Regions from separate parts of the Paenibacillus sp. FSL H7-0350 genome, predicted to be linked through region 2. Evidence: riboswitches for the same ligand, from Rfam matches in the RefSeq annotation. Region 2 holds a riboswitch; each other region holds the start of a gene.
The links. A riboswitch is a leader RNA that binds a small molecule or an ion and turns the genes downstream of it on or off. The one in region 2 is predicted to bind cobalamin.
Positions count from the first base shown of each region.

Region 1: linked by a shared signal. The riboswitch ahead of NYE24_RS25250 (S-layer homology domain-containing protein) and the one ahead of NYE24_RS22815 (anaerobic ribonucleoside triphosphate reductase) in region 2 are both predicted to bind cobalamin.
Region 3: linked by a shared signal. The riboswitch ahead of NYE24_RS29565 (energy-coupling factor ABC transporter permease) and the one ahead of NYE24_RS22815 (anaerobic ribonucleoside triphosphate reductase) in region 2 are both predicted to bind cobalamin.

Region 1 is NZ_CP151972.1:5,551,569-5,561,988, reverse strand. Features, by position in the region: gene NYE24_RS25255 (DUF4430 domain-containing protein) at 1-620, opposite strand, end outside; gene NYE24_RS25250 (S-layer homology domain-containing protein) at 1,040-3,205, opposite strand; cobalamin riboswitch at 3,412-3,592, opposite strand; gene NYE24_RS25245 (hypothetical protein) at 4,593-7,889, opposite strand; gene NYE24_RS25240 (hypothetical protein) at 7,886-9,148, opposite strand; gene NYE24_RS25235 (hypothetical protein) at 9,197-9,832, opposite strand; gene NYE24_RS25230 (VWA domain-containing protein) at 9,863-10,420, opposite strand, start outside.
Region 2 is NZ_CP151972.1:4,980,661-4,991,080, reverse strand. Features, by position in the region: tRNA gene NYE24_RS22830 (tRNA-Thr) at 1-48, opposite strand, end outside; gene NYE24_RS22825 (sugar phosphate isomerase/epimerase) at 136-915, opposite strand; gene NYE24_RS22820 (MTH1187 family thiamine-binding protein) at 963-1,271, opposite strand; cobalamin riboswitch at 1,613-1,846, shown strand; gene NYE24_RS22815 (anaerobic ribonucleoside triphosphate reductase) at 2,190-4,175, shown strand; gene nrdG (anaerobic ribonucleoside-triphosphate reductase activating protein) at 4,172-4,699, shown strand; gene ssuE (NADPH-dependent FMN reductase) at 4,793-5,362, opposite strand; gene serS (serine--tRNA ligase) at 5,770-7,050, shown strand; gene NYE24_RS22795 (S-layer homology domain-containing protein) at 7,704-10,420, shown strand, end outside.
Region 3 is NZ_CP151972.1:6,581,565-6,591,984, reverse strand. Features, by position in the region: gene cobK (precorrin-6A reductase) at 1-661, opposite strand, end outside; gene cobJ (precorrin-3B C(17)-methyltransferase) at 658-3,540, opposite strand; gene NYE24_RS29580 (ABC transporter ATP-binding protein) at 3,555-4,415, opposite strand; gene cbiQ (cobalt ECF transporter T component CbiQ) at 4,428-5,216, opposite strand; gene NYE24_RS29570 (energy-coupling factor ABC transporter substrate-binding protein) at 5,213-5,506, opposite strand; gene NYE24_RS29565 (energy-coupling factor ABC transporter permease) at 5,506-6,270, opposite strand; cobalamin riboswitch at 6,555-6,749, opposite strand; gene NYE24_RS29560 (helix-turn-helix domain-containing protein) at 6,889-7,821, shown strand; gene NYE24_RS29555 (hypothetical protein) at 8,132-8,497, opposite strand; gene NYE24_RS29550 (DUF6171 family protein) at 8,630-8,905, opposite strand; gene NYE24_RS29545 (alpha-N-arabinofuranosidase) at 8,916-10,409, opposite strand.

The DNA.
Region 1 (10,420 bases), 570 kb from region 2:
TCTCCGGTGATGGAGAGGGTGACCACGTTGTCCGGCTTGGGCGTGGCTGCCGGGGAGCGCGTGGCGGCTGGCGGCTTGGCCGTAGCCGCCGGAGCGGGCTTGGGGGTCGGCGGCTTGGGTGTGGCCGCCGATGGTTGCGTCGCCGCTGCGCTTGGCGACGCCGGCTTGGCGGGCTCGCTTACGCCCGCCGTTGGCTGCGTCGCCGCTGCGCCTGGCGACGCTTGGGGCTTGGCGGGCTCGCTTACGCCCGCCGTTGGCTGCGTCGCCGCTGCGCCTGGCGACGCTTGGGACTTGGCGGGCTCGCTTGCGCCCGCCGATGGTTGCGTCGCCGCTGCGCTTGGCGACGCCGGCTTGGCGGGCTCGCCCCTGCCCGCCTGCGCTGGAGCTGCCGTACCTTCCGCAGGGGCGGATGGTACGGCAGTGCCCTCAGCGGCTCCCGGCAGCGGAGCCGCTTCGTCTCCAGGCCGCGGCGTCTGCGCGGCCGGGGTCCCGGCGGGCGGCTGTGTGCCGCCGCCTGCCTCATCCGGCTGCGCAGAGGAGCAGCCGGAGAGCAGCAGCACCATCAGCAGGAGAAGCAGCGGAGCCAGCCTTCCCCGGCCTCTTTTGACTAGTTTGAACATTACCTGCACACCTCCACAAAAAGGGAAAAGAACGGGGCAGTCAGCCTGTTCCCCGTTCCTTCATACACCTTATGCTTACTTTTCAACACATATCCAAACGAATTTCAAGCAAATTTGTCACGCTAACGAGCCTTCAGCGCTTCGGCAACCCTATACGCCTCAACGGCTCATCGGCACGGATACTTTAGTTGGATTTTCTACACTTAATTATCCTGATTACGCATCTGTACAAAAATTAGTTGGATTTACAGCATCTAATTCTGCCCAGACCTCATCCTTCTGCAGCTTCAGACCTGAATAAGTGTCATTTATCCAACTAACTCCCGCTCTGCAGCAAATCCGGCCAAATTAGATGTCATTTATCCACTTATCGTCGGCCCCAGCGTGCAGTACAGTCTGCTCCCAACTCCAACTAAGAACTAAGGCAACCTAACCGCCACAGCAGCAGCCATCTCACGGGTTACCACAGCGGAAGGCTCGAATGCGCCGCCGGTGCCGCTCATATATCCAAGTCCCGTCACCGTACGGACAGCGGACAACGCATAGTCGCTAATCTTATCTTCGTCGCTGAACTTACCAGCCCCTGCTCCAGTTGATGCTGCATCCAGCTTATAAGCTCTAACTATCATTACAGCCATATCCTGACGCGTAACCAGCCCGTCCGGTTTGAACGTCTTAGCCGTCACGCCGCTGATAATTCCCAGCTCCTTCGCCCGGTTCACTGTTCCATAATACCATGTACCGGCCTTAACATCACTGAAGGCCCCAGCGGAAGCCGCCGCAGACGGCTCATTCCCGGTTAACCGCAGCAACAGCGCTGCAAATTCAGCACGGGTAATATTCTTTTTCGGCGCAAACACCAGACTGCCCTCACTCACACCATTCATCAGCTTGCGGTCATACGCCGTGTATACTGACTCCAGCGCCCAAGGCGAGATCGACTTCACATCGGCAAAAGCCGGACGGTCCGCCGCAGCAGAAGCCACCGTTACCGGGACCGTATGACGCACGATGGCAGGGGTCTTATCCTTCAGATATCCCGTAACCGTCAGGGTATATTTATTCGCCGGCAGACCACCAGCCACAACAGCCACGCCCGCAGCATCTGTAACTGCCGTTTTGCCGCCGATGGTTACCTGTACGCCTGCTGCCGGTGAAGTTACCGGATCAGAGGTGAAGGTCGCCTCATTCCAGACCCATTGCTTCTGGTTCACCTGCACCTTCAGATCTTGTCCAGGCTGCGGCTGTGCGGGCGTCACGGTTACGGCATCAACCACCTGCGTGTTGTCTCCGCCATAATAGACCACAATGCGGTCATTCTCCTCCAGCGCGAAGTCGCCCATCCCTACACTTGGATAGATCCATGCTCCGCCGCGGGCGACCACATACATCCAGCCATCATATCCGCCAAAAGTACCCGCAATCACGCCGCCGATCCCCGTCACATAATTGCCTGCTTCATTGACCAGGGCCAGGCGCTTGGCGGCTGCTGTCTTTTCCAGTGCATTAAGCACATTCCCTGCATACACGCTGCCTTCAGCCAAGGCTCCATTCGGACCTTCAACAGTAACCGAGACACTTACCTGATGATTCTTCACTGGTGTGCCGCTAAAATCAAAGAGCTTAGCGCCTGTACCAAACAGCTTGTACGCTACCAAAGCCTCCAGCGCCTGCTCCGTAGAGAGCGGATTGGAGCTGCCGCCCGCAGTGTGGACGAATCCGCCATCTGCTGCGCTGAAGCTCAGCAGCTTGCTGACCAGATTAATCTGGCCTTTGGTATACTCTGCTCCTGCCGGATCAATGCCGAAGGCAGACAGACCGATAATGGCCTGAGCTACACTCTCGCTGCTGTCGCCATATCCGCCGTTCTTGTCCTGTGCCTTAGCCAGCCAGGCTGCCGCCCGCTGACCGGCAGTATTCACGGCTGCTTCCTGCTTGTGTCCAGCCAGTGCGTTCAGCGTCATCGCTGTCATATCCGGATCACTCGCACCCGTAGTCAGGGTGAAGCCGCCGTCCGGGTTCTGCTTCGCCAGAATCTCTGCCAGCAGCTTGGACGGTGTCCATTTCGCATTTGCCGGGATCGTATAGCTGCCGGAATCCAGAGCGAGCAGTGCATAGACCGGATTATTCAGCGTCTGGCCGGTAATTGCATCGTGATTGTAGAGCTTCTCGATCAGGTTATAGCCTGCCACATTCGCCGGGTCGCCGCCCAGTGCCTTAACGGCAAGCGTAATCCGGGCATAGTCCGTAGCTCTGGCAAAAACACCCTTAGCCTCACTCACCTTACCTTCAAGCGCCTTCAGATAGCTGGCAGGAACCTTGTAGCCTGCTTGTGCAAGGCCAATCGCCTGCCAATCCGACTGGACTCCGTTCTTCAGCATGAATTCCGCAGTCGCATAGACCGCAGCGGTTACGCTGGCAGCCTCACTTGCGGGCAGAGCGGATACTGCAGGCGCGGAAGTCCCGCCTGCCTGTGCAGCAGCAGCTTGTCCTGCCGGGGCTACAGCTGCTCCCAGCAGTGCGAACAGCATAATGACAGCAAGCCCCAACCGTATGAACCTGGATGATAGAGAATGGTTCTTCATAACTAACCTCTTTCCTGAAATAGAATGGATGAATCCTGCTTCCTCCGCAAAGAGAGCGGCAACCTAAAGACCGCCCTATGCAGGGCGGCCGGGGAAGAATACAATACAGGGCGGCTGAAGGAGTCGATGGCTCTCCAACATTACATTGAGCTTATACAGCCCTCGCCAATATCAGCATCTGCTCCACATTCTTACCCCCGAAGAATAGAAACAACATCGAAAAAGGCAGGTCTCCTGGCTCATACTTCACCGCTTCCCCCGCCTTCCCATCCAATTAGCAGACAGTGGCTCCTCAGGAGTTGCTCCGTATTTACAGTGGCGGGACCGCGCCGGACTTGCACCGGGCTTCCCTTTTAAGCAGATTGCTCTATTAGACATAGCTCTGCCAGCATCTGCTAGCGACAGCGTCCGGTCTCTAAGGCAATCTGCACCTTTTCCCAAAGCTTATTAAATTTTAATATTCTCAAACCATCATATCGACTATTCCCCTGTATGTCTATAGACAAGGTATATCTATTCCAGCGCCCCAAGACTCAGCCCATTCCGCACAAAAATCCTGAATAGCACATGCCCGCTCCCCCGGCACATTCGTACTATTCAGGACTATAAAAAGTTAATCTTCTGCTGCTAATCAAGACGTTGGTCTACTGCAAATCAACACTCTAGCGCACCTATGGAGACCGCGGCAGAAGGCCGATTGTATTCTATACATCAGAATTAGTATAAAAGCAGCCGATAACGCATTCTGTTGCACTTCATACCATCGATTTCGGCAAATCCCCCTCAGCCGGGCTAAATCCCAAAAATCTACTGCACCAAATACAACAGAACGCCATATTAACTCCATTATGCCTGATTCTAGTGTACAAAGTGCGATCGAGCCGCTTCTTCCGGACACTACCATACTTAACTAATTACTTTATGCTCTTATCAGCCCGCTGGAGCGCCAATCATTGTACTACGTTAAAGTAGCATGCACTAGGCTCTGACTAGTCCTCCATGCCGCGCTATATGCGCACAACGGTTCAGCTGCCGCTAGTCGATCATCAGGTTCAAACTAATCAACATTCATTTAATCCCCTCGCTTGCTGAGGGTTTGCAGTCCCCCAACTAACAAAGGTGAGAACGTTATGCTTAAATGCAATCTGTACAACTAAATCGTCTGATTTACGGCCAAATGTACTTTTAGCTGTATTTCGTGCAACTAAAATGCTTATGTACCCGGCTTTTCGCCCATTCAGGGCAAATATAGTTGTATAGAATACAGTTAGGAGAGGTATGCCTTCCTTTTCACTGTTTTTAGTTGTACAGAGTACACCTATCTCTGTAAGTAATGTTACCTGATCGCATTAGTTAAAAGCTTACGCAGCCTGCTATTGCCGCTGCTTTATTCTGCGTCCGTGTCCGCCTCCGGGCTTGCGGAAGCGGATGGCTCCGCACTAGGCGCGGCTGCAGCTGTAGCTTCCGGGGCGCTGCCCGGATCTGCCGCCAGCTTCAGCGAGTATCTTCCGGCGGTGATCATATCACCTGCCGCCAGCTTCGCGCCTGCTGAAAGCTCCACCGTCACCTCGTATACGCGTGACGGAGGAGTGCCGGCGGCTCCACTGTCCGCATCGCCGTCCACTCCCGCTCCTGCATCACCCTTCGCACCGCCGTCCACTCCCGCTCCTGCATCACCCTTCGCATCGCCGTCCACTCCGGCTCCTGCATCACCCTTCGCATCGCCGTCCACTCCGGCTCCTGCATCACCCTTCGCATCGCCGTCCGCTCCGGCGCCTGCCTTACCACTCGCATCGCCGTCCGCTCCGGCGCCTGCCTTACCACTCGCATCGCCGTCCGCTCCGGCGCCTGCCTTACCACTCGCATCGCCATCCGCTCCGGCTCCTGTATTACCCTTCGCATCGCCATCCGCTCCGGCTCCTGTATTACCCTTCGCATCGCCATCCGCTCCGGCTCCTGTATTACCCTTCGCATCGCCGTCCACTCCGGCGCCTGCTGCAACCTGGCAACTGCTAACCGTTGCCTTAACCTCATAGTCCGTAACGCCGCTGGCGGACTCCACGCCGATCCGCTCCGGCTTGAAGGCGGAGCATTCCGCAGCATCAGTGAAGCTGAACAACAGCTTCACGCTGTTATTCTTACCCGCTTCTCCGCTTCCCGCATCTCCGCTACTATTCCCGCCAGTCCCTGCATCACCGCCGTTATTCCCGCCGATAAGCCGGACTGAGACCGGAGCCGCTACAGCGGCTTGTCCGGTCTCTGCCGGAAGCGGGCTGGGGCTGGCCACCGGCGCAGCTGTATCCTTGCCGCGTCCCCCTAGCTGGCTCAGCAGGATAACCGCCGCAATCAGAATGATCCCGAGGATGCTCCCTGAGATCAGGATTTGAAATCGGCTGCGGCTGACCCACCGCGCCAGCGGCGAAGCCAGCTGGGCGCGGGCTTCATTGTAGACAGTCTGCATGGCAGGCGTTGCTGTGTCGAGATGGGTTTTGCGGAATTCCCGGTTCTTGAACGCCTCGCGGTCGCTCTTTAGGAAATATCTCAGCACGGCCCGCTTGTAATTCGGCCACAGCTTCTTGCCTGAGCTTGCGAACAGCCAGCTATGCTGCGACCAGTCCAGGAACCGGTACACTGTCTCCTTGTCATTGCCCGCCTTGCGGACCACCAGATCCAGCAGCGCATCATAATCCAGCGGTCCGCCTTCACGTTCACTGCTGTGATAGAAGGCCAGCGGCAGCCGGTCGAATGGCTCAAGGCTCCGCGCTTCCTTCAGCCACCGCGCGCCCAGCAACTGTACATCGTCCAGCTCACGCGGCGTCAGTCCGGCAAAAATCTCCTCGTCCGGCGACTCCTCCCCGAACCAGCGGTAGGCCGCGCGCAGCGCATTCGCTTTGCGCTTCGCAATCGCATCGAGCGGCGGCTGCCAGTCTGCCGTATCCCGGTAACGCAGGAACGAGATCTCCAGCAGCTGCTCCATCGTCAGCTCGTCCAGCGAGAGCCGGTTCAGCAGGAAGCGGTCCGCAACCGTGCCCAACTCCTCCATAACGGACAAGGCCTCCGGGTACACACCGCCTCTGCGGCGCTGCTTCTCTGCCTGTTGGACCGCTTCATGAACAGCCGTTACCGCCGCTACCGGATCGGACTCCCGCTGCAGCTTCTCCAGCAGATATTCCTTGAAGGTATCCCGTACCGCTGCCTGCTGAAGCACTTCTGGAAGGCTCCGGCCGAAGTGGCCCACGAGGCGGAGGATATCCGCCGTCCCGGCAGCGGCAGCCAGCCGGGATTCCAGATACGGCTCGAACAGCGCTCTGCGGAAGAGAGATTGGGACAGCACTTTTTTGAAGAATGCCTCACTAAGCTCCGCATCACTCTCAATAATCCCGTAAGCCGCCGACAGCACATCCTCCCGGCCCCCGGACTGGCAGTTCAGCATCCCGTTGATGAAGTAATCGACGATCTTCACCCGGTAATTATGGCCCGGCAGCGCGTAATACGCCTTGAACTGTTCCAGGATCTCCGTTGACGGAATCCCCTTCTTGCGGATCAGATCATATTCGCGGTCGAACCGCTCCAGGAACATATCATTCAGCCGCACCCGCGAGTCCAGCTTCCCCTCCGGCTTCAGATAGGACAGCAGGCCGCCGAGTATAGCGTTCTTGTTGTCTGTATATAAGGCTTCGTTGCCTTGCTCGATTTCATAAAAGACCGCCAGCTCATTGTAGAGCGCCAGCGACAGCTTACGCTCCGGACTCTCTCCGAGCAGCAGGCTGTCGGCAAACTTAGCGAAATCGCGGAGGCTTCCGCCCTTCTCCACCAGCGTCTTCCAGGCCAGATCGGCATAGATCTGCCGCGACTCGCCGAAGTCGGTATTCAGGAACCTTGCACCTGCCAGATCGAAGATGTAATCCTTCTCGATATTACGGTCGCCCGGACGCAGTGAGCCCTTTTCCACGAAGGTCAGGTGAATATATTTGCGGCTCTGCGGCTCCTTGGCATACGTGATCACTCCGAGCCTGCGGCGGAAGTCATATGGCAGCGCAGCGAAGATAACTTCCGTCAGCCGGACCGCACGCTGCGACAAATCACTGATGGGCACATCCAGCGCTACATAGATTTTCTTCTTCCCGGCTACGGACAGCATTACCGCCTGCAGCAGGGCTTTGAACAGCTCTTCTGTGAATCCTAGACCGGACAGCACCGTACGCGGATCTGACGGCACGTCCAGCTCTCGGGTTGCCACGGGAATCGACTCCAGCTCAGGCAGGGTTCCGCCAGGCTCTCCCTCATAGCTCCGGGCAAACCCCGCGTGCAGCCAGCTTCCATACCCCTCGACAATCTCTTCGGAGCGGATAGGCGGCACCACGAAATTATGGGCAAAAAAAGCGCTCCGCTGCCCCGTAAAATCCGCCGCCAGATAACGGCTCTCTCCGATCACAGTCTCGTTGCTCTCCGTATGGAACAGGTGCAGCGCAGCCGGATACAGCTCCTCATCCTTCTCGCCGCGCGCCGTAAGTTCAGCCGGGGCATCGTAGAGGCAGAAGGGATGCAGGATTTTTTTGACAAAATTATTATCGAGACTCTCCGATTTCGCTACCGTATCGAAGCCCTCTGTCGACCGGTACACGCCGCGGCGCTCGCGGGTATACATCTGCTGGGTGATCATGGACCCTGACAATCTGTTCACGGCCCGTCGCTCCCCTCAATGTAATTCAGCTTGTGCAGCAGCCAGATGAACGGCTCATCGACCCGGATCGGACTGACCACACCCTCCACCTTCTGATTGACCGGATTGCTGCCCAGCGCAGACACGGCGAAATACCCTGTATTAGCAAAATACACATCCATCGTATCCTTGAACGGACGGTCCACCTTCTCAATAAAGCGCCGGATTTCACCGTCGATGTTGTGGAACTCGTCCAGGTTCAGCGTTTTGCGGTGCACGTAGTTGTTGAACACATTGCTGTTCGACTTGATATAGTCGCCATCCTCATCCTTGAGGGAGTGGAGCATATCGCTTTTGGCCAGGACGACTGCGGTCGGAATCTCGGTCTTGCTCTTCTCCTGATAGGCGATGAAATCCCCGAACATGGTCAGCACCACATCACGCGGCTCATCATACTGCGATACCCACTCTCCCGGGCGGTCACCGAAATTAATGCGGATCTTCTCCCGGACTGAACGGATCTGCAGCGGATCGACCATGAACAGAATCCCTGCGGAGTTCTTAATATGCTGGCCGTGCAGGCCTAAGTAATCCTGATCGACCATACCTTCACCGGCCACATCGAAGAACACCAGCGTCAGCGGGGGCTTAGACTCATCCTTGAACACGAACTGGAAAATAAACGGCTCCTGCATCTTCTCCTTCTGGGTAGACGCCAGCAGATCCCCACGCTCGAACAGCGGCTCCTCGTACAAGGTGCGGAATTTGCGGCTGATCTCGGCATTCAGCGGCATACAGGCTGCGTCGAAATGTCCTGCCGTTGTATGCTGGAGCGTGTGGATCAGCGAGGTCATATAGACAGACTTCCCGACCTGGGAAGCTCCGATAATCGAGATAATATTGCTAGGCACCTTGCCTGCTGTTACAGGCAGTTCGTTATGGCAGGACGGACAGAGCCGTCTGCGGGTCATCACCCCGTAGCGGTCGGTGAGCCCGGTCAGCACATTGTCTGTATAATGATGATACTCCTCCGGGATATCCGCCGGCTGCAGAACTGCTTCCATATCATCCACCGTATCGAGGCCGAAGCGCTCCCGGTATTTATTCAGCAGATCATCCTCACCGAGCGCATAATTCTCATCATCCTCACGGCTGTGCATGGCCCGGAACACCACTTCCTCCGGCTCAAAGCGCGTGAAGCAGAACGGGCAGACGATATCGTAATACAGCGGCCTCGCTGCAGGCTGATTCTTCTTCATGAAACGGCTAAAAAAAGACATCTCTCATCCTCCTCAGAGTTGTGTCAGCACCCGGTATGCTACTCCCGCTCACTCGGGAACCAGCTCATAATACGCCCCGTATTTAGGCCCATCGGTGAAGAAAATACGGATGAAGTCGTCCTTGCCGACCTCAATCGGCGGGAGCTGGTTGCGCCCGGGAGCGAAGTCCTGAACGAACGGGAACCTTGCACCGTCCTCCTTGGAGGATGGGTGCGCATCCCGCTTTTTGACGTAGCAGAGCACTTCCTTCGGCACCGGCACCTCGGCAGTAATCGTCATCTGCACGGTTTTCAGCTTGCTGAACAACCCCTTTTTGTGCTGGACCGCGTAGTAGATCCTCGCTTTGCCCGCGCTGACGAGCGCCCGGTTACCGCCATCCTGCTGACGGACCAGCAGCGTCTCCCCATTCTCGCTAATCCGCACGTAAATGGTATAGGCCACCATCCCGATCTCGTCCAGCCGGTCCCGGTACCCGTTATTCGCTTTGTATTCTTCACGCGTGTAGAGCTTCATGCCCGGAGGCGGATGCTCATGACTGTCCGGTGCCTCCGCAGAGGCCTTATGAATATATACCGCCTGTACACCGTCCGGCCAGCGCCAGCGCAGCGTACAGAACCGGTCTTCCACTCTGGATACAACTTCGGTAATCACCGGTGCTCCAGCGTCTGCCTCGGCGTACTTCATGGCAACCTGCCCCTTTCCCTGCATCTGGCTTTAGAACCCTTTACTGCCGCGGTTACGGCGGGGTGAATGAATACTGTCCGCAGGCGCATTAGCAGCCCCCGCAGCTCTTCCCCGGCGCGACAAGCGTCCTTCCCCTACAGGCACGATATACGTGAACAAGGTGAGAATGGCCGCCAGAACGAGCAGCGCCAGCAGCCGGGTCATAGGGTCCCAGAGCGTGTCGCCTTTCAGGCCGGATTCCAGAATCAGCCCCGCAATAAGTCCCGATACCGTGCCCCCGATACTGAAGCTCCGGGCCAGATGGCGGTTATCGAACACAATGCCAAGGCCCAGACCCAGCGCCGTACCAAGCAGCATCAAGGCCAGCACACGCACCACAGCATAATAAGGGCTGTCCGCGGTCTGGTCGCTGCGTTCGGTCAGCAGTGTCCGGTCCCCCAGACGGTCATAAATCTGCTGGAATACGTCGCCAAGCCGGTTCGCATCGGCCACATCATAATACTGTCCGCCGGTGCCGCTGGCGATATTCTGGAGCAGATTTGCGCCGGACGGATCATCCAGGGCCAGCCCAATTGTATTCACTTTTAT
Region 2 (10,420 bases):
CGGCCTACGCATTACGAGTGCGTTGCTCTACCCCTGAGCTACACCAGCTTACAGACTCTGAAGTCTGCCAAACAAAAAACATTATAACTCTTCCAGCGGAAAACGCAACCCCTTTTTCCTCTGGCGGCTGTGTCCTCAGCCGTGCATCAGCCCCAGCCCGCGGAAATAATCCAGCGCGAGCTTAGCGCTTGCAAGGGAGGATACCTCATAGGCCTCTTGCTCCACAATATAATAGAGAATTCCACTCTGCTCCGCGATCTCGAAGACGCTCTGGAAATCCACCTCTCCTTTTCCGAGATCGGTCTCCTCCTGGTTGGCTCCGAAATCCTTAATGTGGACCAGCGGAACACGTCCGGCGTACCTTGAAACATATTGAGCCGGGTTGGCTCCGCCTCTGTGTACCCAGCCCAGATCGAACTCTGCCAGCATCTGCTCCGCAGGAATCCGCTCCAGCCAGATATCGATGACCGCCTTGCCGTCAACCTCTGCGAATTCATAATCATGGTTGTGATAACCGTACTGCATCCCTGCCGCCCGGACCATCGCGGAAGCCTTCTCCAGGAATGGAATGATTCTTGTTACATCCTCTATGGAAGGGTTCTGCGGAAGCGGTGCCGATGGGGTGATCATATATTGCAGTCCGAGCTCTACACCATATTCAATCTCTTTGGCTAATGCCTGTTCCATCTTATCCAGACTGCTGAAGTCCAGACCTACATGCGCCGAAGGGGCAGCCAGGCCAAGTTCATCCAGCTTACGGCGCAGTTCCCCTGCAGATACACCGAAATAACCGGCGAATTCCACTGCCTGGTATCCCATCTCTGCCACCTTGCCCAGTGTACCGAGGAAATCGCGTTCCGTCTGGTCACGCAGTGTATACATTTGAATTCCGATCTGCTGTGCTGCTTCTGTCATGAAGAATCCGCTCCTTATCGGTTAATTCTGATTAGATACTATAGTGGTTACTCTCCCTGAAGCTTACGCTCCACGGATTCCAGCTTGCTGCGGCTGGTGGAGGTCTTGTCGCGCCGGTCGTCGATCTTGAGCGAGGTGGAGACTCTCTGCGCCCCGGCGGTGAACGGCGACTCATGCAGCGCTTCTACCGCAGCCAGAATCCGCGCTACCGGTCCCTCAATAATTGTACCCATAGAAGTTAGCTCATAGGTAATGCCCTCCACCGTCTCCAGCACGCGCTGCATCTCGGCCACATAACTGCTGAGGCTGGTGCTGCCTGTCCCAATCGGAATAACGGTCACTTCGCCAATTGCCATTGTGATCTCCCTCCTAATTATCTGTTGTTCCTGCCTCTTACTTATCCTCTTATTGTAACGCTTCGCCAAGCTTGCCACAAATCACCTGCCACCCCTCTCTATTCTATTAATATCCGTCAAAATAATTACCAGGATTAGACGCACTCTATTTATGGATTCTTTGTGGCGTATTTTCGGAGATTTTATGAAACATTCACGGCAGATTCGGAGGAAAGTTGTGGATTACCTGTGGACTAACTGTGGATCAGCTGTGAGTAAAAGCGCCGAACCCGCTCCCCGTGCGGGATTGCAAAAAAACATTTACAAACACAATATATTGCGGTAGCTTTAATAGATCACAACAAAATATAGTAGAAACGGGTGTTTCACCCCTTGTAATAGAGGTGCGACTTAATAGGGAAGCGCGGTGCAAAACCGCTGCGGTCCCGCCACTGTAACCGGATGCTCCCAGGGCGCGATGCCCCCAGGGCCGCATTCTCCGGCTAATTGCCACTAAGGGGCTGAATAAGCCCCCCGGGAAGGCGCCGGAGGAGTTGCCGGAAGCCAGGAGACCTGCCTGTTTCGGTGGCACCGCTTAGACTCCTGCGAGGAACAGGGGAGGTGTCCGTATGCGGCCTGCCATAGCAGAGTTAGCCTTCCGTCAATCGGGCCATAGGCTGCCGATACCTGAGGACGATCGGGGATTATCTTCAGGTATCGGCTCTGCGGAATATACAAGAACGGGCGTAAGCTATTTGCCCCGTGTCTGCTCGTATGTTCCACCCAGACCACAGGCAAATTTCCGCTTACCGGATCTTTGCATCATGCATTCGGGCATTTCCGGCCTTCCCGGCCGGGGGTGCTTTTTTACTGATGTCCTGACCATTCTATCTATATTACATATTACGCTTACAATACCCGAGAGGAGAGAGTTATATAATGACACTGCTGGAGAAACGTTATAACGAAGGACAAGCTGCACAGGAGGATCTTTTGGAAGAGGTCATTCATCTGGGACGGGATATTATCGACAGCCGGGATCTGGATCTGCTGCGCGAGAACGCCAACCTGAACGGGGAGAGCTTCTCCGGCAAAATGAGCAAGTTCGGCAGTGAATACTCCAAATGGTATGCACGCAATTTCACCATGCCGCCACAGCTGGTACAGGCTACCCTGGATAATGTCGTCTATGTACATGACCTTGATCAATACGCCATTGGAACCACGAACTGCATCTTCATTCCGTTCGAACGGCTTCTCCGTGAAGGCTTCAACACCGGCAACGGCAGTGTACGGCCTCCTAACTCGATTATGACGGCGATGTCGCTGGTGGCGATTATTTTCCAGTCACAGCAGAATGCGCAGTACGGCGGCGTATCCGCCAATAAGCTGGATTATGACCTGGCCCCTTATGTTACCAAATCCTTCTCCAAGCTCTTCCGCAAAGGTCTGGAGTATTTCGAGGAGAATGCAGAGGGTTCTGCACTTGGGGAGATTACGATGAGCCGCAGCGATCTGGCTGAGCAGTATCCGCGCGCCTTCCGTTTTGCCCTGAAGGAGACGCAGAGCGAGACCCTGCAGGCCGCAGAGAGTATGGTACATAACCTGAATACGATGTCCAGCCGCTCCGGCGGCCAGATTCCTTTTACCAGCATCAACTACGGCACCTGCACCTCACCAGAGGGCCAGCTTGTGATCAGCTCGTTGCTAACGGCTACGATGAACGGACTGGGCAGCGGGGAGACACCGGTGTTCCCGATTCAGATTTTCAAATGCAAGCAAGGCATCAACCAGCAACCGGGTGATCCTAACTACGAGCTGTTCCTGAAGGCAGCCGAGTGCTCGGCGCGCAGATTATATCCGAACTTCGCCAATCTGGACGCTCCGCTGAACATGCAGTATTATGATCCGGCTGACCCGGATACCGAGTTCGCTACGATGGGCTGCCGGACCCGTGTACTCAGCGACCGCTTCGGACGCAACCACTGCTCCGGCAAAGGCAACCTGTCCTTCAACACGCTCAACCTGGTGCGTCTTGGACTGGCCCACGGCACGATAACCGGCCGCCGCCTCGCTGCTGACGAAGCAGGATTCTTCGACGACCTCAATCACTATATGGATATTGCACTGGACGGCCTGTTGCACCGCTTCCGTATCCAGGCTTCCCAGAAGGCCAAAGCCTCCGATTTCATGATGCGTGAAGGCGTCTGGGAAGGCGGCGAGCAGCTTGCCCCCGATGACAGCGTAGGCGAACTGCTGAAGCACGGCAGTCTGTCGCTGGGCTTCATTGGAATGGCTGAATGCATGAAAGCCATGTACGGCAAGCACCACGGCGAAGATATGGAGATTCACGCCAAGGCTGTTGCTATCGTCCGCCATATGCGTGAATATTGCGACCGCAAGAGCGAGGAGCTTAACCTCAATATCACCTTGTTTGCAACGCCGGCTGAAGGTCTCTCCGGCAAGTTCACGAAGATCGACCGCAAGGTGCTCGGCTCTATCCCTGGGGTAACGGACCGTGAATACTATACGAACTCGTTCCACATTCCGGTCTATTATGAACTAAGCGCAGCTAAGAAGATCAGCCTGGAAGCTCCGTTCCATGAACATTGCAACGCCGGAGCGATCTCCTATGTCGAGCTGAACGGCAATGCCCGGAGCAACCCGTCAGCCTTCGTCAAAATCATCAAATACGCGCTGGAGCAGGACATCAGCTACTTCAGCATTAATCATCCGATTGACCGCTGCTCCGGCTGCGGCTATGAAGGGGTTATCGGCACGAATTGCCCGACCTGCAATGCCCATGAGGATACCACCCATATCCGCCGTCTGCGCCGGGTTACCGGGTATCTGACCGGTGACTACCAGACCCGCTTCAATGCTGCCAAGCAAGCCGAAGTCCGGGACCGTGTTAAGCATCTATGAACATCTGCGGATATTACCCGGAGTCGATCAATGAAGGGGAAGGCCTGCGGGCCGTCCTCTTCTTCAGCGGCTGCCGCCACCGCTGCCCGGGCTGCTTCAACCCAAAGACCTGGAACTTTAATTACGGGGAGGTCTTTACCCCGGAGCGGCGGCGGGAGATTATAGAGGAAATTGCAGGCAATCCGCTGCTGGACGGCTTGACGCTTGCGGGAGGGGACCCTTTTTTCTCGGCTGAGGAGGCTGCAGACTTCATTCACGAGCTGCGCGCGGAGCTGCCGGACTTCCCAATCTGGATCTATACCGGCTATACGTACGAGGAGCTTACGGCTTCACCGGGCTCTGCGGAATGGAATCTGCTGGCCTTGTGCCAGGTCGTGATCGACGGACGGTTCGTCGAAGAGCTCAAAGACCTTACCCTCTCCTACCGGGGAAGCAGCAACCAGCGGATCATTGATATTCCGGCGAGTCTGGCGGGAGATAGGGTCGTACTGTGGGAGCCGGAGCTGAGCTTTCAAGGGGTATGAAATCCCCATACAAAAAGGCACTACACTCCCGCATTCGGGTAGTGTAGTGCCTTTTGATTGTACCGGGCGGCAAATGGAGCCGGCAGCCTAACGTTATTCTACGGCTGCTGATTGCCCTGCCTTGCGCCCCACCTTATGCTCCGTCTCTTCCGCCAGCTCTTCCAGCACGCTGTCCAGGCGAAGCTTCAGCTCCTCAGCCAGCTCAACTACGCCCTGGTCGTTACGCACTGCCTGGGAGTCTACGGCGTAGACGCCGCCAAGAATGTAGCGGGCGCCAAGTACGGACAGTACCGGCTTCAGCGCATAGTCAATCGCCAGCAGATGCGCGAGACTTCCGCCCATGAAGAGCGGCAGGACGATTTTGCCGGCCAGCCCTTTTTGCGGCACCAGATCCAGGAAGGTCTTCAGCACTCCCGTGTAAGAAGCCTTATATACCGGACTGACGACGATTACCGCATCGGCTTCCGCCACGATCCCATTCGCCTTGACGATGGCTTCACTCTCGAACTTGGTGTGAATCAGATCCTCCGCCGGAAGCTCAGCGACATTGATCCGCTCCACTTCATACCCGCGTTCACGCAGGGCACTCTCTGCATACTCAATCACGGCATTAATCCGTGAGACCAGAGAGGGTGTTCCGTTAATTACGACTATTTTGGCCATTTCCGCACCTCTTCCGTCCGCAAGATAGGATGGGCCGGGCTGCTTCGCCGGGCGCCAATACTTTAAATTAGTAATAATCCTAGCAGAGTACAAGGAATATTGTCAAACCCCTCTTATGCTTGCAAACCGCTGCCGCTCTGGTTATAATAAACGGCAAACCTATACCCCCACCAGGCCAACGACCGGCATCCAACCGCGAGGCGTCTGCGACCGGAGCAGCTTCCTGTTCCCTAAGTTTACCGGGTTTCGCCCGTTACCGCGAAGACCAAAGAGGGCCTGATTCCGCGCTGCATAGCTGCTATACGTGAATGAGGTCAACCTGGGTGGCACCGCGAGCTGACGCTCCTCGTCCCATGGATGAGGGCGTTTTTTGCGTTTTTTTACCCACACTTAAGGAGCGGATGCAGATGTTGGATATGAATTGGATCAGGGAGAATGAGGACATTGTACGGAAGACGGCCGAGTGGAAAAGATTGAAGTTCCCCCTGGAGGAACTTCTGCAGTGGGATGACCGGCGGCGGCTGGCCCGCCGGGAGACCGAGCAGCGCCGGGCGGAGCGCAACGCGCTGACCAAGGAGGTCGAGCGCCTGCTGCGCGGGGGCGACCATGAAGGCGCCGAGCAAGTGAAGGCGCAGGTGCGGGGGACCCTCAGCGAGTTGGCGCGGCTGGAGGCGGAGCTTCTGGATGCGGAGCAGCGCTGCAGCGAGCTGATGCTCCTCGCGCCGAATCCTGTATCGGCGGATACGCCGATCGGACCGGATGACAGCGCGAATGTGGAGCTGCGGCGGCATGGCGCGCCGCCGGTCTTCGGGTTCCGCGCGCGGGACCATGTCGAGCTCGGAGAGCTGCACGACATTATGGACCTTCCGCGCGGCGTCAAGGCCGGAGGGCCCCGCAGCTATGTGCTGAAGGGGGCCGGACTCCTGCTGCACCTGGCCGTGCAGCGGCTGGCGCTGGATGTACTGATGCAGCGCGGCTTCAGCGTCATGGATGTGCCCGTGATCGTCCGCCCGGAGGCGCTGGAGCGGACCGGGTTCTTCCCCGGCGGCCGGGATCAGACCTACGAGCTGACTGGCGAGAAGCGCTGGCTGGCCGGGACCTCGGAAGTGTCGCTGGTCTCGCTGTACAGCGATGAGATTCTGGAGCTGGAGCAGCCGCTGCGCCTGGCCGGGATGTCGGCCTGCTTCCGCCGCGAGGTGGGTTCGGCCGGCCGCGATGTGCGCGGGCTGTACCGGGTCCACCAGTTCTCGAAAATCGAGCAGGTGGTCATGTGTAAGAACGATCCGGCAGAATCGGAGCAGATGCTCCAGGAGATTCTCGGCAATGCCGAGCATATTCTTCAGCTGCTGGAGCTGCCTTACCGGGTAGTCGCCGTCTGTAGCGGAGACATGGCGATGAAGACCCACAAGCAGTATGACATTGAGACCTGGATGCCGGGCAGAGAAGCTTACGGGGAGACCCACTCGGCTTCCAATCTGCTCGACTTCCAGGCCCGCCGCTCGGGCATCCGCTACCGTGATGAAGACGGGCGGCTGCAATACTGCCATACCCTGAACAACACAGCGGTGGCCACGCCGCGCATCCTGATCCCGCTGCTGGAGAACCACCAGCAGGAGGATGGTTCGATCTATATCCCACAGGCACTGCGGCCTTATATGGGCGGGACGGAGCGGATTGAAGCTAGGTAAAGCAACCTAACCTTATCCATTGGCTACCTATCCGCCCACTTCTGGGGGTACCCGGCGAATTCAGGGGCATTAGTGCTCCTTCTATCGCTCCTTTGACCCACATCCTGCAAAATCAGGGGCAGTACTGCCCCTGATTTTGCTCTTTCTGCTTACATTGGGTACATTCAGGGGCACTAATGCCCCTTTTCTTCACCTCGGAGTTCAATCGGCCCATGCACCTTCCCGCCAACGCATTGTAATCAGTTTTTCGACTACATCCAACCCACGCACCCTCCGACAGCACATTGTAATCGGTTTTTTGCCTACATTCGCCCGCGCACCATCCGTTTGTGGTGGATAATGTGTGCATAGAAGAGTTGAGGGGAAGTGGATTGATGATCATAGTTTCTTTAACAGCAAAAACAACAATAACCGGCGCTTCCCTCACTTAGTAGGGGACCGCCGTTTTTTAGCATATAAATAACATATAGTTTACATGTTTTTCAGAAAACATAACTAATTCCCCATGAAATATATTAAACTTTTATTTATTTCATCATTTCCAACCATGATTTTATGCAAGTTTAACAAATATTGACGAAAAATTGCGCTAGATTCATATTATCTCTATTATAATAGAGTACGAATGATATTTTATGGGGAGGTATACTCACATGAAACTTTCTTCACAATGCAGGAAGCCGCTCAGTCTATTCCTGGCGGCAGCATTGCTATTAACCGGGATCTTCCCGGGAATGTCCACAGGCTCAGGGACGGCCTCGGCAGAGCCGATTATAGCAGCCGATATGGTTGCGGCCACTGCGGCCACCCAAGCTCCCCCCGTTACTGCATCCCCTGCCTCAGGCACTAAGATCGGTACAGGGTCAAAGATTACTTTAAACACCTCTGTAACGGCAAGCGTGTACTACAGCGTCTACGCCAACAAGAGTACTACAGCAGAAGTGGCAGACCAGTTGTATACTGCCCCAATCACCGTTCACTCCGATATTACCTCGCTTAAGATTACAGCTTATGCCTCATTACCCGATTCTGAGAAAGGTCCCACATCCACTTTTGAATACAGCGTCTCTCCTGCACTGGCAGGTCTGAAGATTAACCAGATTCAAGGCGCAGGACATATCTCACCTTACTTGGACGCAACGGTCGTTGACGTCAAAGGAATTGTTACCTACATCAAGGATGCGGACAGCTTCTATATCCAGTCTGCGGCCGCTGATATGGATAACGATATCAAGACCTCGGAAGCCATTCAAATCTATCAGAAGGGAAAAAGCATTGCCGTTAAACCAGGCGATGCTGTCACGGTAGACGGCGTTGTCAAAGAATTCGGCCGCTCGGGACAGTTACCCACCACTCAGATTACAGCCAGCCAGACAACGGTTGTCAGCAGCGGCAATCCGCTTCCGGCCCCAACCCTGCTGGGCACCGGCGGACGCCTCATCCCAACGGCTGTAATCGACGATGACGGCCTGAACCCGGCTAAGTTCGAGCCCGCCACCGATGCCATCGACTTCTATGAGAGCCTGGAAGGCATGCGTCTGGAGCTTGCCAAGCCGACCACCGTGGGCCCTGCAGTCTACTATGCTTCCAGCAGTACTTTTGAAATCCCAGTGGTGACCGTCAACGGTACAGGCAACACGACTGAAGTGACTTCCCCTGCCGGTGGACTGGTATTGACGGGTGCCGACTTTAACCCGCAGCGCCTGATTCTCTCGGTGAAGACCGCTCCGGTACTCACTACAGGCCAACAATTCTTGGGCAATGTCACCGGTATTCTGACCTATGATTACGGCAAATTCCTGATTTCTACGGAAACAGACGGCCTGCCGGATGTCTCCCCAAGCAAGCTGAAGAGAGAAGTGACCTCGCTCTCCCCGGGAGATGCGGATAAGCTGAACATCGCTTCTTTTAACATTGAGAACTTCTCCCAGCACAATGATCCTGCCAAAATCACCAATGTCGCCAAAGATATTGTACTCAATCTCAAAACACCGGACATCGTTGGCCTGACAGAAGTACAGGATAACGATGGAACCGGCAAAAGCGGAACGGATGCCAGCGAGAACTACAAAGCGCTGATTGCTGCCATTGCTGCCATTGACGGCGGTGCATCTAACTATGGTTACACGGATATCGCACCGCAGAACAACCAGGATGGCGGCGTTCCGGACGGCAATATCCGCTCCGGCTTCCTATACAATATGAACCGCGTCACTCTGAAGCCGGGCACACCCGGTACAGCTACAGACGCTGTAAGCTATGCCGCCGGCTCTGGCCTAAGCCTGAATCCGGGCCGCATTGATCCGGGCAATGAGGCCTTCAAGGAGTCGCGCAAGCCGCTGGCTGCCGAGTTCCTTTTCGGGGGCAAAGAAATCATCGTAATTGCTAATCACTTCAACTCCAAGAGCAGCGACAACTATCTGTTCGGTTCCGTTCAGCCTCCGGTCTTCTCGACTGAAGTTCAGCGGGCCAAGATCGCCAAGGTAGTAGGCAGCTTCGCTGAGGATGTGCTTCAGAAGAATCCTGAGGCCAATCTTGTCGTGCTCGGCGATCTGAATGACTTCCAGTTCTCAGACACGCTTAATATCCTCAAGGGCAGTGCGCTTACGAATCTTGTAAGTACCCTGCCGCTGAATGAACGGTATTCCTACAACTTCCAGGGCAACTCCCAGACGCTGGATCATATCCTCGTCAATAACCGGCTGGCTTCTGCCAGCAAGCTTGATATCGTGCATATTAATGCCGATTTTGCAGATCCGGGAGATTATCCGAAGGGCACTGTATCGGATGCCGACGGCATCCGGATCAGTGACCATGATCCGCTGCTCGCACAGATTGATTTCGGCGGGGCAGATTTCAATCTGCGGGTCCTGCATACGAACGATACCCATAGCCATCTGGAGAATATCACCAAGCGGACCTCCGCCATCAGCAGCGAACGGACAGGCAATACGGTACTGCTGGATGCGGGTGACGTCTTCTCCGGAACCCTGTATTTCAACCAGTTCAAGGGTCAGGCAGACATCAAGTTCATGAATAATATCGGCTATGATGCGATGACCTTCGGCAATCATGAGTTTGACATGAACAAGGAGAATCCGGAAATCCTGCGGAATTTCGTGACGGCGGCCAAGTTCCCTTTTGCCAGCTCCAACATTGATTTCACTACCAAGAATAGTGAGCTTGCTGATCTCTATCAAGAGATGACTGGTATTCTTAAGACGGATGAGTCCAAAAGTACTGCCAAAGACGGTCACATCTATCCTTCCGTCATCAAGGACGTATATGGAGAGAAGATCGGAATCTTCGGCTTGACGACTGAGGATACTGTAGGCCTCGCGTCTCCTGGTGATAAGATTATTTTCAAGGA
Region 3 (10,420 bases), 1.6 Mb from region 2:
CCAGCGCGGCATGCAGCTTCTCATCCACCGAGCCCTCGGCTCCGCTCTCCTTGGTAATCATCACCCGGGTACCATACTGCCGGTATAAGGCCTCATTCAGCTCTCTGCTAAAAGGGCCCTGAAGCGCAATAATATTCCGCTGCTCGATCCCAAGAGTCAGACATTTCTCCAGATTCTCCAGACAAGGCAGCAGCCTTACGGTCAGCCGGATCTCCGGATCTCCCAGCAGCTCTTCCGCAAAAATCTCCAGTGTTTTGCCGCCGGTAGTCAGCATCACAGAGCCTTTAAGCTCCTTAGCCTTGCACGCAGCCTCTTCATAAGAATGCACAAGCAACAGCCGGGGATGGCTGTTATAGATAAGGCTCTGCCGCTCGTAGCGGAAGTAAGGCAATCCCAGCGCAGCAGCAGCTTCCATTGCATTAGCATGGGCCTCCAGCGCAAAAGGATGGCTGCCGTCCACCACGGCACGGTACCCGCCCGCTTGCAGCAAAGAGATCATCGCCGCGCGGTCAAGTCTGCCGACGCGGGTGCGGATGCCTGCGGCCTCCAGGCGTTCTGCCCCGCTGGGCGTCACCACGCTGGCCTGCAGCGGCAGGCCTTGGCGCGTAAGACTCTGGGCCAGCTCCCGGGCATCACTGGTGCCGCATAACATGAAGATCATCGCGGCTGGCGAAGCGCCAGGTCGTCTGCCGGAGCCGCCGCCTCCGTTACATCATGCCGCCCATGCTGCGCGTGATGCGTGTGCCCATGTTCACCATACCCGTCATGCGCACACTCGTGATGTCCATGCCCATGATCACCATGCCCGCAATGCCCATGTTTCCCGTGGCAGTGGTGCCCGTGCTCCTCATCTCCATGTTCATGGTGCCCGTGTCCATGCCCCTCATGACTGTGATGCCCATGCCCATGATGCACATGCCCCTCCTCACCATGATGGTGGTGATGGTGGTGATGCAGAGAGGCTGCATCGCGGTATTTGCAGTTATCGCAATTGCTGAAGGCACGGCCTTCCAGCGTCTCCCCGATCCGCTCTGTCAGCATATCCACCAGCAGCGGATGTGCGCCCAGTGTGCCGCCGATCTCCACTTCAAGCCCGGGATGCCCGGCTGCGAATTGCGCGACTCTCTCAGCGAACTGCTGCATGAGCACTCCGGTGAACAGCAGGTACGGGAGAACGATAATTTTGCGCGCACCCAGCGCCAGGCAGCGCTCAAGCCCGTCCTGCAGCGACGGCTTGGCGATGGCAATGAAGCAGCTTTCCACGCTGCGGTAGCCTGTTTTCTCCCAGAGCAGCCGGCTTATTTTATACAGATCGCTGTTAGCATCCGGGTCACTGCCCCCGCGTCCCATCAACAGCACGATGGTGTCCTTATCCTCTATCTTGGATACACCGTTCTCGCTCAGCTCCAGGTCCATTCCGCCAGCCGCCTTCTCCTGCGACAATGGAAGTCGTTCTGCTTCCTGAATCCGCTCCAGCAGAATATCGACGGCACGGTCCTGCACCCCCAGCGGGCGGCCGTAGATGAACTTCACCCCGGGATATCTCTGCTTAGCTTCATCAATAGCCATTGGAATATCGAGTTTGGAATGTCCTGCCGCGAACAAAATAATCGGCACAACGTAAATCTCCGCCGCACCACCCTCGATACATCTGGCAATGCCGCCAGCAATGGAAGGCGAGGCCAGCTCGATGAAGCAGGTCTCGACCTTCAGCTCCGGCTTACGGGCCGCGAGCAGGCGGGTGAATTCCAGCAACTCCTCATTTCCCGCTTGAACCCGGCTCCCGTGTCCCACCAGTAATACCGTTCTCATCGTCTGCACTCCTTCTATGTTGTTATTGTCCGATGTAGTGGCTGCACTCCCTGTAATGCTGTCCATCCGTTCCCGGAACGCATGATACCGCTCCTGCTCCCGGCCATGAGTCCTATATTCCTCTACTGCCGAAGCTACAGCGGCTACCGCTTCCTCTTCATCCATCCCTTCACGCACCAAAATCCCTGCATGGGCGCCCCGGCCGGACTTCTTGCCGCCAAGATACAGCTCATAGCTGCCGCGCGACATTACCAGGCCGATGTCATCCAGCACAGCGGAGCTGCAAGCCATCCCGCAGCCGGCTACACTGATGTGCAGCTCTCTGGGCACAGCCATTCCATGCAGCAGGGTGTGTAGCCGGACAGCAGCACTTAACGCTCCGCTTCTGCGCAGCTCACAGAATCCGCAGGTCTTCACCTTCACGTAATCTCCAGGCGTACTTACATTCAGTCCGGCCTCCAGCAGCCTTGCTCCTGCCTCTGTTTCTTCACTCCGGCTGCCGCGCAGCAGGAAATACCCGTCCTTCGTATAGACCAATTGCCCATCGCTGCCTGCAAGCTCAGCCAGCAGCTTCATCTGATCGCCGCTGAAGCTGCGGCTGCCGGCTGCGGGAGCAATCTCCAGCTCGAAGGAGGAATCGGCCGATGCCTTCAGGCGATCGGTCAAGCTACGCAGCCGCTCCACCTGCGGAGCAGCAGCCAGGCTCTGCGCAGCCGCCTCTTCCGCCAGCCCTGATCCCGCTTCGCCACAGGCTGCCGCCCGTTCTATCCGGACTGTCCCTGCAGCCGGATCAGCCGCTGCTCCTTCCAACCGCAAAGGCCCCGCTTCCGTCCCTGCAGCGGCCCCTTTATTCACCACGGCTCCGGCCATCCCCTCTGCCTGCCCGGACTCCGCCGCAGCCAGCGACCACGGCTCGGCGGCTGTGCGCAGCCGCTCGTGCGGCTTCAGCGTCTGCGTCTGTGCCCCGAGACTGTACTTGCGTTCATATCCGCGCGGCGTAATCATAAGGTCCTCATAGACAACGGTAGCAGAGTTGCCGACCACCACGGTTGAGAGCATGCCGATCTCATGCTCCAGCATATCCTGGAGTGTCGTTACGACCGTCTGCTGGCGGTCACGGTAGGCACTTTTGACAATGCCTACCGGTGTAGCCGGATCACGGTAGCGCAGCAGAATATTGCGTGCTTCTTCAATCTGGCGCGTCCGTCTGCCGCTGCGCGGATTATAGAACGCAATGACAAAATCCGCTGCCCCCGCCACTTCCACACGCGCAGCTATGCTCTCCCAGGGCGTAAGATGATCGCTCAGGCTGATCGTGCAGGAGTCATGCATAATCGGGGCCCCAAGCAGCGAAGAGCAGGACTGGATCGCCGAGATTCCCGGGATTACCTCCACCTGCACCCCCTCTGAGCGGCTCCAGCCGCGTTCAATCAGCACCTCGTAGACCAGCCCGGCCATTCCGTAAACACCGGCATCGCCGCTGGAGATTACCGCAATGGTCTGCCCGGCTTCTGCTCTGCGGACAGCCTCCTGGGCCCGGCTGACCTCTTCAGTCATCCCCGTGCCGACAATCTCCTGATGCCGCAGCAGCGGCCGGATCAGATCTACATAAGTGGTATAGCCAATGACCGCCTCACTCTCATCCAGCGCAGCCAGTGCGCGGCCGGTAATATGCTCCAGCGCTCCGGGGCCGAAGCCGATAATCAGCAATTTTCCTTGTTTGTTCATTCCTCTTCCCCCGTTCATGAATGGCTGTGGTCAAGCGCAAGCAGCTTATGCAGTTTCAATTTGAATTCATCGGCGGTGCGGGGAGCGCTCTGACCTGCGGTCAGGCGATCAGGCAGGCTGAACCATAAGTCAGCCAGCAGCGGCAGTCCCAGCCCGATGGACAATAGCTCCTCCCGTCCCGCAAAAATCTCCTCCGGTGTCCCCGCCGCCCTGCATCTTCCATGCTCCAGCACAATAATCCAGTCCGCCCAGCGGTAAGCCAGGTTCATGTCATGCGTAGCCATAACTACGGTTGTCCCTTTATCATGTATGGCTTCAAGGCCCTTCAGCATCTGCGTTTCCGATAACGGGTCCAGATACGAGGTCGGCTCATCCAATAGAATTAGCTCAGGCTCCATAGCCAGTACACCGGCGAGTGCTGTGCGTTTTTTCTGGCCCAGGCTAAGCTGATGAATCGGTTTATCACCCAGATCAGTCAGATTCAGCAGCTCCATGACCTCCCGGCAGCGCGCAGCAATAGCCGGTTCAGCCATTCCGCTGCCGCGCAGCCCAAACGACACATCCTCCAGCGGTGTGCTGAGGATCAGCTGCTGCTCAGGGTCCTGGAAGACCAGGCCCACCTTCCGCCGCAGAGCGGCCAGCTCTTTTTTGGAGTAGGATAACGCCTTCCCTCCTTGCACAACCGTACCCTGCTGCGGGCGCAGAATGCCAACGGCATGCAGGAACAACGTCGATTTGCCCGAACCGTTATGACCGATTATTGCCGTCTTGCTGCCTGCGGGGATGGAGAACGTCAGTTCATGCAGCGCAGGCTCCTTCGTATCAGGGTAACGGAAGACCACTCCGTCACAACTCAGACTATATTCCTGATCCATGACCGGCTCCTTTCATGTGTTAGTGATAAAGTACGTCTCAGCCAGCAACAGTAGCGCAATACCGGTATAAGCCTGGATTGTATAGCGCCTCGGCACAGGACGCGCCGTATAAGGCGGGATAATAATCTCGTCTGTGAATCCGCGGGCCAGCAGCCCCTGCGATAATCCGTAATACCGGTGCATCGTGTTGCCGAACAGCGCTCCTGCCATGGCCGCAGTCTCCCGCAGTCTGGCCTTGTAGCCCCGCCGGCCTCCGCGCAGCCTGCGGGCCAGCAGCAGACCATGCGCTGCATCACTCAGCAGGAATAAGAAGCGGTACATAATCAGCATCAGCTCCAGGACAATTTGCGGCATCCGCAGCCTGCGCAGCACCTGCAAAAGCTCACTAAACGGAGTAGTGAACATCAGGAAAAAGAAACAGCTCATGCAAGCAGAGATTCTGGCCAGCAGCTCTCCTGCCCGCTGAAGCCCGGCCGCTGTAACATATACCGGCAGGTTCAGTCCCGGAAATGAGAATATCCCTGCCTCTCCCGATGCCGGGTGCCCGAATTCCACGAGCAGTGCCGGTACGCTAAGCGCATAGAACAGCAGCGCTGTGCCGAACAGCATGCCATAAGCACGGAAGGGAATACGGGCCTGTAATACACACCAGGACATCATCCATAGGGTGATTGCAGCCTGTAGTACCGGATGTACCGTGTAAGAGAGCAGGAACATCAGGGCTGCGAACGAGCTTTTCCACATCGGGGATAACTGGCGCAGCGCATTATTGTAGGAGAGAACGTCAATCCGCCGGATCACTTGCTGCTATGCTGCTTCGTCCCGCCCTGCTTGCCCTTGAGCAGCCCCAAGGTATAACCGATCACACCTGCACCCATCGCTGCCTGCAATGCGAACAGCATACTCTCCGTCTCCCCTGGCAGCTCAGTCAGCGGCTTGAACCACGGCTTATAGTCAGGGTTAATCTCGGTAATCACACCTTCAGCCGCATCATCGGCCCCTCCGAATTCCCCATTAACCAGCAGCAGCGGCAGAATGACCAGCAGAATAACAACCAGCAGCATCAATCCATTTTTCCATCTATTGCTCATTAGGCTCTTCCTCCGTTCACCTTGCGTTTCAGAAGCGACAATTCATTCGGGCTATACGATTTCAGCCAGTTCCACAGCAGTACCGTCAACAGCCCTTCACTGATGGCCAGCGGGATTTGCGTCACGGCAAAAATCCCCCCGAATTTGAGAAAAGAAGCCAGAACGCCGCCATCCGCCGCCGGAAAAGCCACCGCCAGTTGAAAGGAAGTCACTACATACGTACTCAGATCAGCCATCGCAGCCGCACAGAATAAGGCCAGCTTCTCGCGGTCCGGCATTTTCATCATCAGCTTATACACTGTATATCCGGCAAAAGGACCCGCCACCGCCATCGAGAACGCATTGGCTCCAAGCGTAGTGATCCCGCCGTGCGCCAGCAGCAGCGCCTGAAACAGCAGGACAATCGAGCCGATTACGCTCATGGGCAGCGGCCCCAGCATTACCGCACCCAGTCCGGTACCGGTGGGGTGTGAGCTGCTTCCGGTCACGGAAGGCATTTTGAGCGCAGACAGGACGAAGGTAAACGCCCCGGCCAGACCCAACAGCAGCTTCAGCTCCGGGTTCTCCCGGGTCATGGCTCTCAGCTTGAAGATTCCCAGGACAAAGAACGGGATAAACGCCGCCCACCAGAAGACCGCCCAGCCAACCGGCAGGAATCCTTCCATAATGTGCATCGCGCGGGCCGTCCCCGGTTCGTTCAGCATAAAGTACACCGTAAATCCGGCAACCAGTGCCGCAAAGCTCCACCCTCTGTGTTTTTGCATTTGTCACCCTCCATGTTTGTTGATTTCCCATTTAAGATCATAAAGCCAAAAAAACCCACCCTAAAGGGTGGGAGTGTATGTACGCAGGCAAGTTCGATAGAGCACGCAGCCAGGAGCTAAGCGAAACAAGGTGCTTCTCATCGTCCCATCACTAGGGGCCGTATCCTTGTATCCAGCAGCTATAAACCGGGGGGCCTCTCTACACTCAAGATTCCTCCGGTCCATCAGGGCAGAACGCCTCTTCTCATTAACCTATCCGTACACCGCTCCTATCCGCGTAGAGTCGTGGTGTGCGTCGACAAGGTAGGTCTCCTGGCTTGGAATACAGGCGCCGCAGGCTTCGTCTTCCCCGGGGCTTCCCGAGTGACCTCATGAAGTGCAGCTCTTCCATACAGTGGCGGGACCGCTCGGGAGTTGCACCCGATTCCCTGTTATCCCTTGCCGCTTCCGGCAAGAGCACCTTGTTTCATTGCTAATTCATCTCACATCATAGCGGACTCGGCCTAGCGTGTCTGTGATATAAATTGGAAAAGCTGGCCTGCAGCCAATCATAGCTTGTAGAAATTTTATTTGAGTAATATAATTATTAACTATATAACCTGAACGTGGAGGCATCCGATGAAACTTGATCTAACTGAACAATCCCTGCCCGTGTACGAGGCCCTGTCCAGTACCGTGCGCCTGCATATGCTGCGGCTGCTGTCCGATAAACCCATGAACGTGAAGGAACTGGCCGCAGCCCTCAAGCTAAGCAGTGCGATTATGACCATGCATGTGCGCAAGCTCGAAGCCGCCGGGCTGATCCGCAGCCACATGGCTCCCGGCAAAAGCGGACTGCAAAAGATTTGTACACTGGCCGCAGACGGGGCAGAGATTGTGTTTCCGGGACAAGCCCGGACTCCGCGTAGAGGGTACCGCAAGGACATCCCGGTGGGGCATTATTCCGACTTCCAGATCGAGCCTACCTGCGGACTGTCTACGACGGAGAGGGTCATCGGACACTTTGACGATCCCCGTTATTTCTGGGACCAGGAGCGGGTGAACGCCGGGATTCTCTGGTTCGGCAAGGGGTTCGTCGAGTATAAAATCCCGAATTTCCTGCTGTCCAGCCAGCAGCCGGAGGAGCTTGCCATCACGATGGAGATTGCATCCGAAGCCCCGTCGATTAACAACAACTGGCCGTCGGATATTACCTTCACGTTGAACGGACAATCGCTCGGCTTCTGGACCAGTCCCGGTGACTACGGAGATAATCCGGGAAAATACACACCGGCCTGGTGGCCCGCACTAACCAACCAATACGGCCTGCTCAAGCAGCTGCGGATTACGCAGACGGGTACCTACATGGACGGGCAAAAGCTGTCGGAGGTCACCCTCGATCAGGTAGGCATCCGCAACAAACAATGGACCTTCCGGCTCTCCGTCGAGGAGGATGCCGAGCACATCGGCGGTCTCACCCTGTTCGGCAAAGGCTTCGGCAATTACAACGAGGATCTGGTGTTTGAATTGTTTTATACGGATGGTGTGGCAGATTTGCCGGGTTCTTTGTAAAGGCCTGCTTAGCAGGTAGGTAGGGGGAGATTGATTGATTGATTAGTTAGATTAGTTAGACTAATTAGGTTAGTTTTCGTTTCAGCTACTTTTGGAGCCAAAACTCCTCACTACTGCTTAACGCCCACTTCCACGAATTTAGGGGTACTAATGTCTCTCATTTCCGCCCAAAGCCCACTTTCGACCAATTCAGGGGTACTAATGCCCCTCATTTCCGCTCATCGCCCACTTTCAACCGATTCAGGGGCACTAATGCCCCTCATTTCCGCTCATCGCCCACTTTCAACCGATTCAGGGGCACTAATGCCCCTCATTTCCGCTCATCGCCCACTTTCGGCCGATTCAGGGGCACTAATGCCCCTCCCAACATCCATCCAGCCAGCTTCTCACCGCACCAGAGGGATTTATCCCTCTCATTCCCTTCCTCCAGCCCATTTTCCGCCGCATTAGAGGGATTTATCCCTTTCATTTCCTCCTCAAGCCCACTTCCCGCCGCATTAGAGGGATTTATCCCTCTCATTTCCTCATCCACCCCACTTTCTACCGTATCAGTGGGATTTATCCCTCTCATTCCCTCATCCAGCCCACTTCCCGCCGTACCAATTGGATTTTCCCCCTTTACTTTGCCAACTTCGCCTCCTCTAACACTTCCATGTCCCTTTCCCCTCACCTCCATAACGCAAAAAAGCCCCTCCAACCGCAGCATTGTGCAGGTTGGAGGGGCTTTCGGTGATCGATCCGGCTCTTATGGCAAGGGCGGCTTCTAGCCTATCTGTTTAGCATGGCCTCTTGCGCCAGGCGTGAGCCGTCATTCCGCCACCGGCTGCCACTTTCCGCCGCCCGGCAGCGGACAGCTGCGGGCCTTCAGCCGGGCCACGACAGGAATGATGCACCCGCAGGCAGTACAGGTTACGCCATCCTGCAGCTTCGGGCAGGTCCCGCAGATCGCCAGCCGCTCGGCATAGACCTCATCGGAAGCCGAATTGTCAGGATTGAACATGGAGGAGGCCAGAATGCGGGCAATCTGCGCTTCCGTGACCTTGTACTCCTCACGGCATCCCTTGCAGGTTGAAGTGGTCGCCATCCTGCGTTCCTTATGCCTTCGGAGTAATTTCCAGAACGGTTACCGACATTGGCGGCAGTTCTACAGTCAGCGTATCCCCTTCAAGCTTGAAGGCGCTGAATGTCTGTGGTGTCACAGCTTCCGGCTGCTCAAAGCTATTGTGGGCATCGATGGAAGCTCCGGCCAGCGTAGTTCCGCTTACGGATGCTTGTCCAGCCAATCCGCGCAGTTCCAGCGGCAGGGTTGCCGATGCCGCATGATTCAGGTTACACAGGCTGACATGGATTACGCCTTCTGCGGTTACAGAAGCGGAAGCCGATACTTCAGGAATCTCTACTCCCTCATAGCTGTATACCGGGCTGTCCACAGTCAGCTCCAGCAATTCTGCATCCTGATGCACTTTGTACATGTTGAATACATGGTAGGTTGGGGTCAGGAGCATTTTCTCGCCTTCGGTCAGAATAACGGCCTGCAGTACATTCACTGTCTGGGCAATGTTCGCCATCCGTACACGGTCACTGTGCTTGTGGAAAATATTCAGCGTCAAGCCGGCCACCAGCGCATCACGGATCGTGTTCTGCTGGTAGAGGAAGCCCGGGTTCGTACCCGGCTCAACATCATACCAGGTGCCCCATTCGTCAACGATCAGGCCGACTCTTTTCTCAGGATCGTATTTGTCCATGATAGCGATATGGCGGGTAACCAGCTCATCCATGAACAGTGCCTTCTTCAATGTTGTGAAGTATTCGTCTGTTCCGAAGCCTGTAGCCGCGCCCTTATGATTCCAGTCCGAAGTAGGCAGGGTGTAGTAGTGCAGGGTAAGCGAATCCATGAAGCGGGTAGCTTCACGCATCAGTACTTCCGTCCAGTTATAGTCATCCGCATTCGCCCCGCAGGCGATCCGGTGGATCTTGTTGTCTCCATAGTTGCGCACATACGTCTGATATTGACGGTACAGGTCAGCATAGAATTCAGGACGCATGTTACCGCCGCAGCCCCAGTTCTCGTTGCCCACACCAAAATACTTAACGCTCCAGGCATCTTCCTGGCCGTTCTTCTGACGCAGCTCAGCCATTGGCGAGACTCCGTTGAAGGTCAAATACTCAACCCACTCGGACATCTCTTGAACAGTTCCGCTACCTACGTTACCGTTGATGTACGGCTCGCAGCCCAGCATCTCGCAGAGGAGCATGAATTCATGCGTACCGAAATGGTTGTTCTCTACCGCGCCGCCCCAGTGTGTGTTGATCATCCGCTTACGCTCTTCGCTCGGGCCGATACCGTCCTTCCAGTGGTATTCATCAGCGAAGCAGCCGCCCGGCCAGCGCAGTACCGGAATTTTCATTTCCTTAAGCGCTTCCACTACGTCGTTGCGGATACCCTTGGTGTTCGGAATAGGGGAATCTTCGCCTACCCAGATGCCTTCATAGATACAGCGTCCCAGATGCTCAGCGAAATGTCCGTAGATGTTGCGGTCAATTTTACCTTTGCGGATGTCGGTGTTCAGTACAATGCGTTCTGCCATGGGAAGTTAAC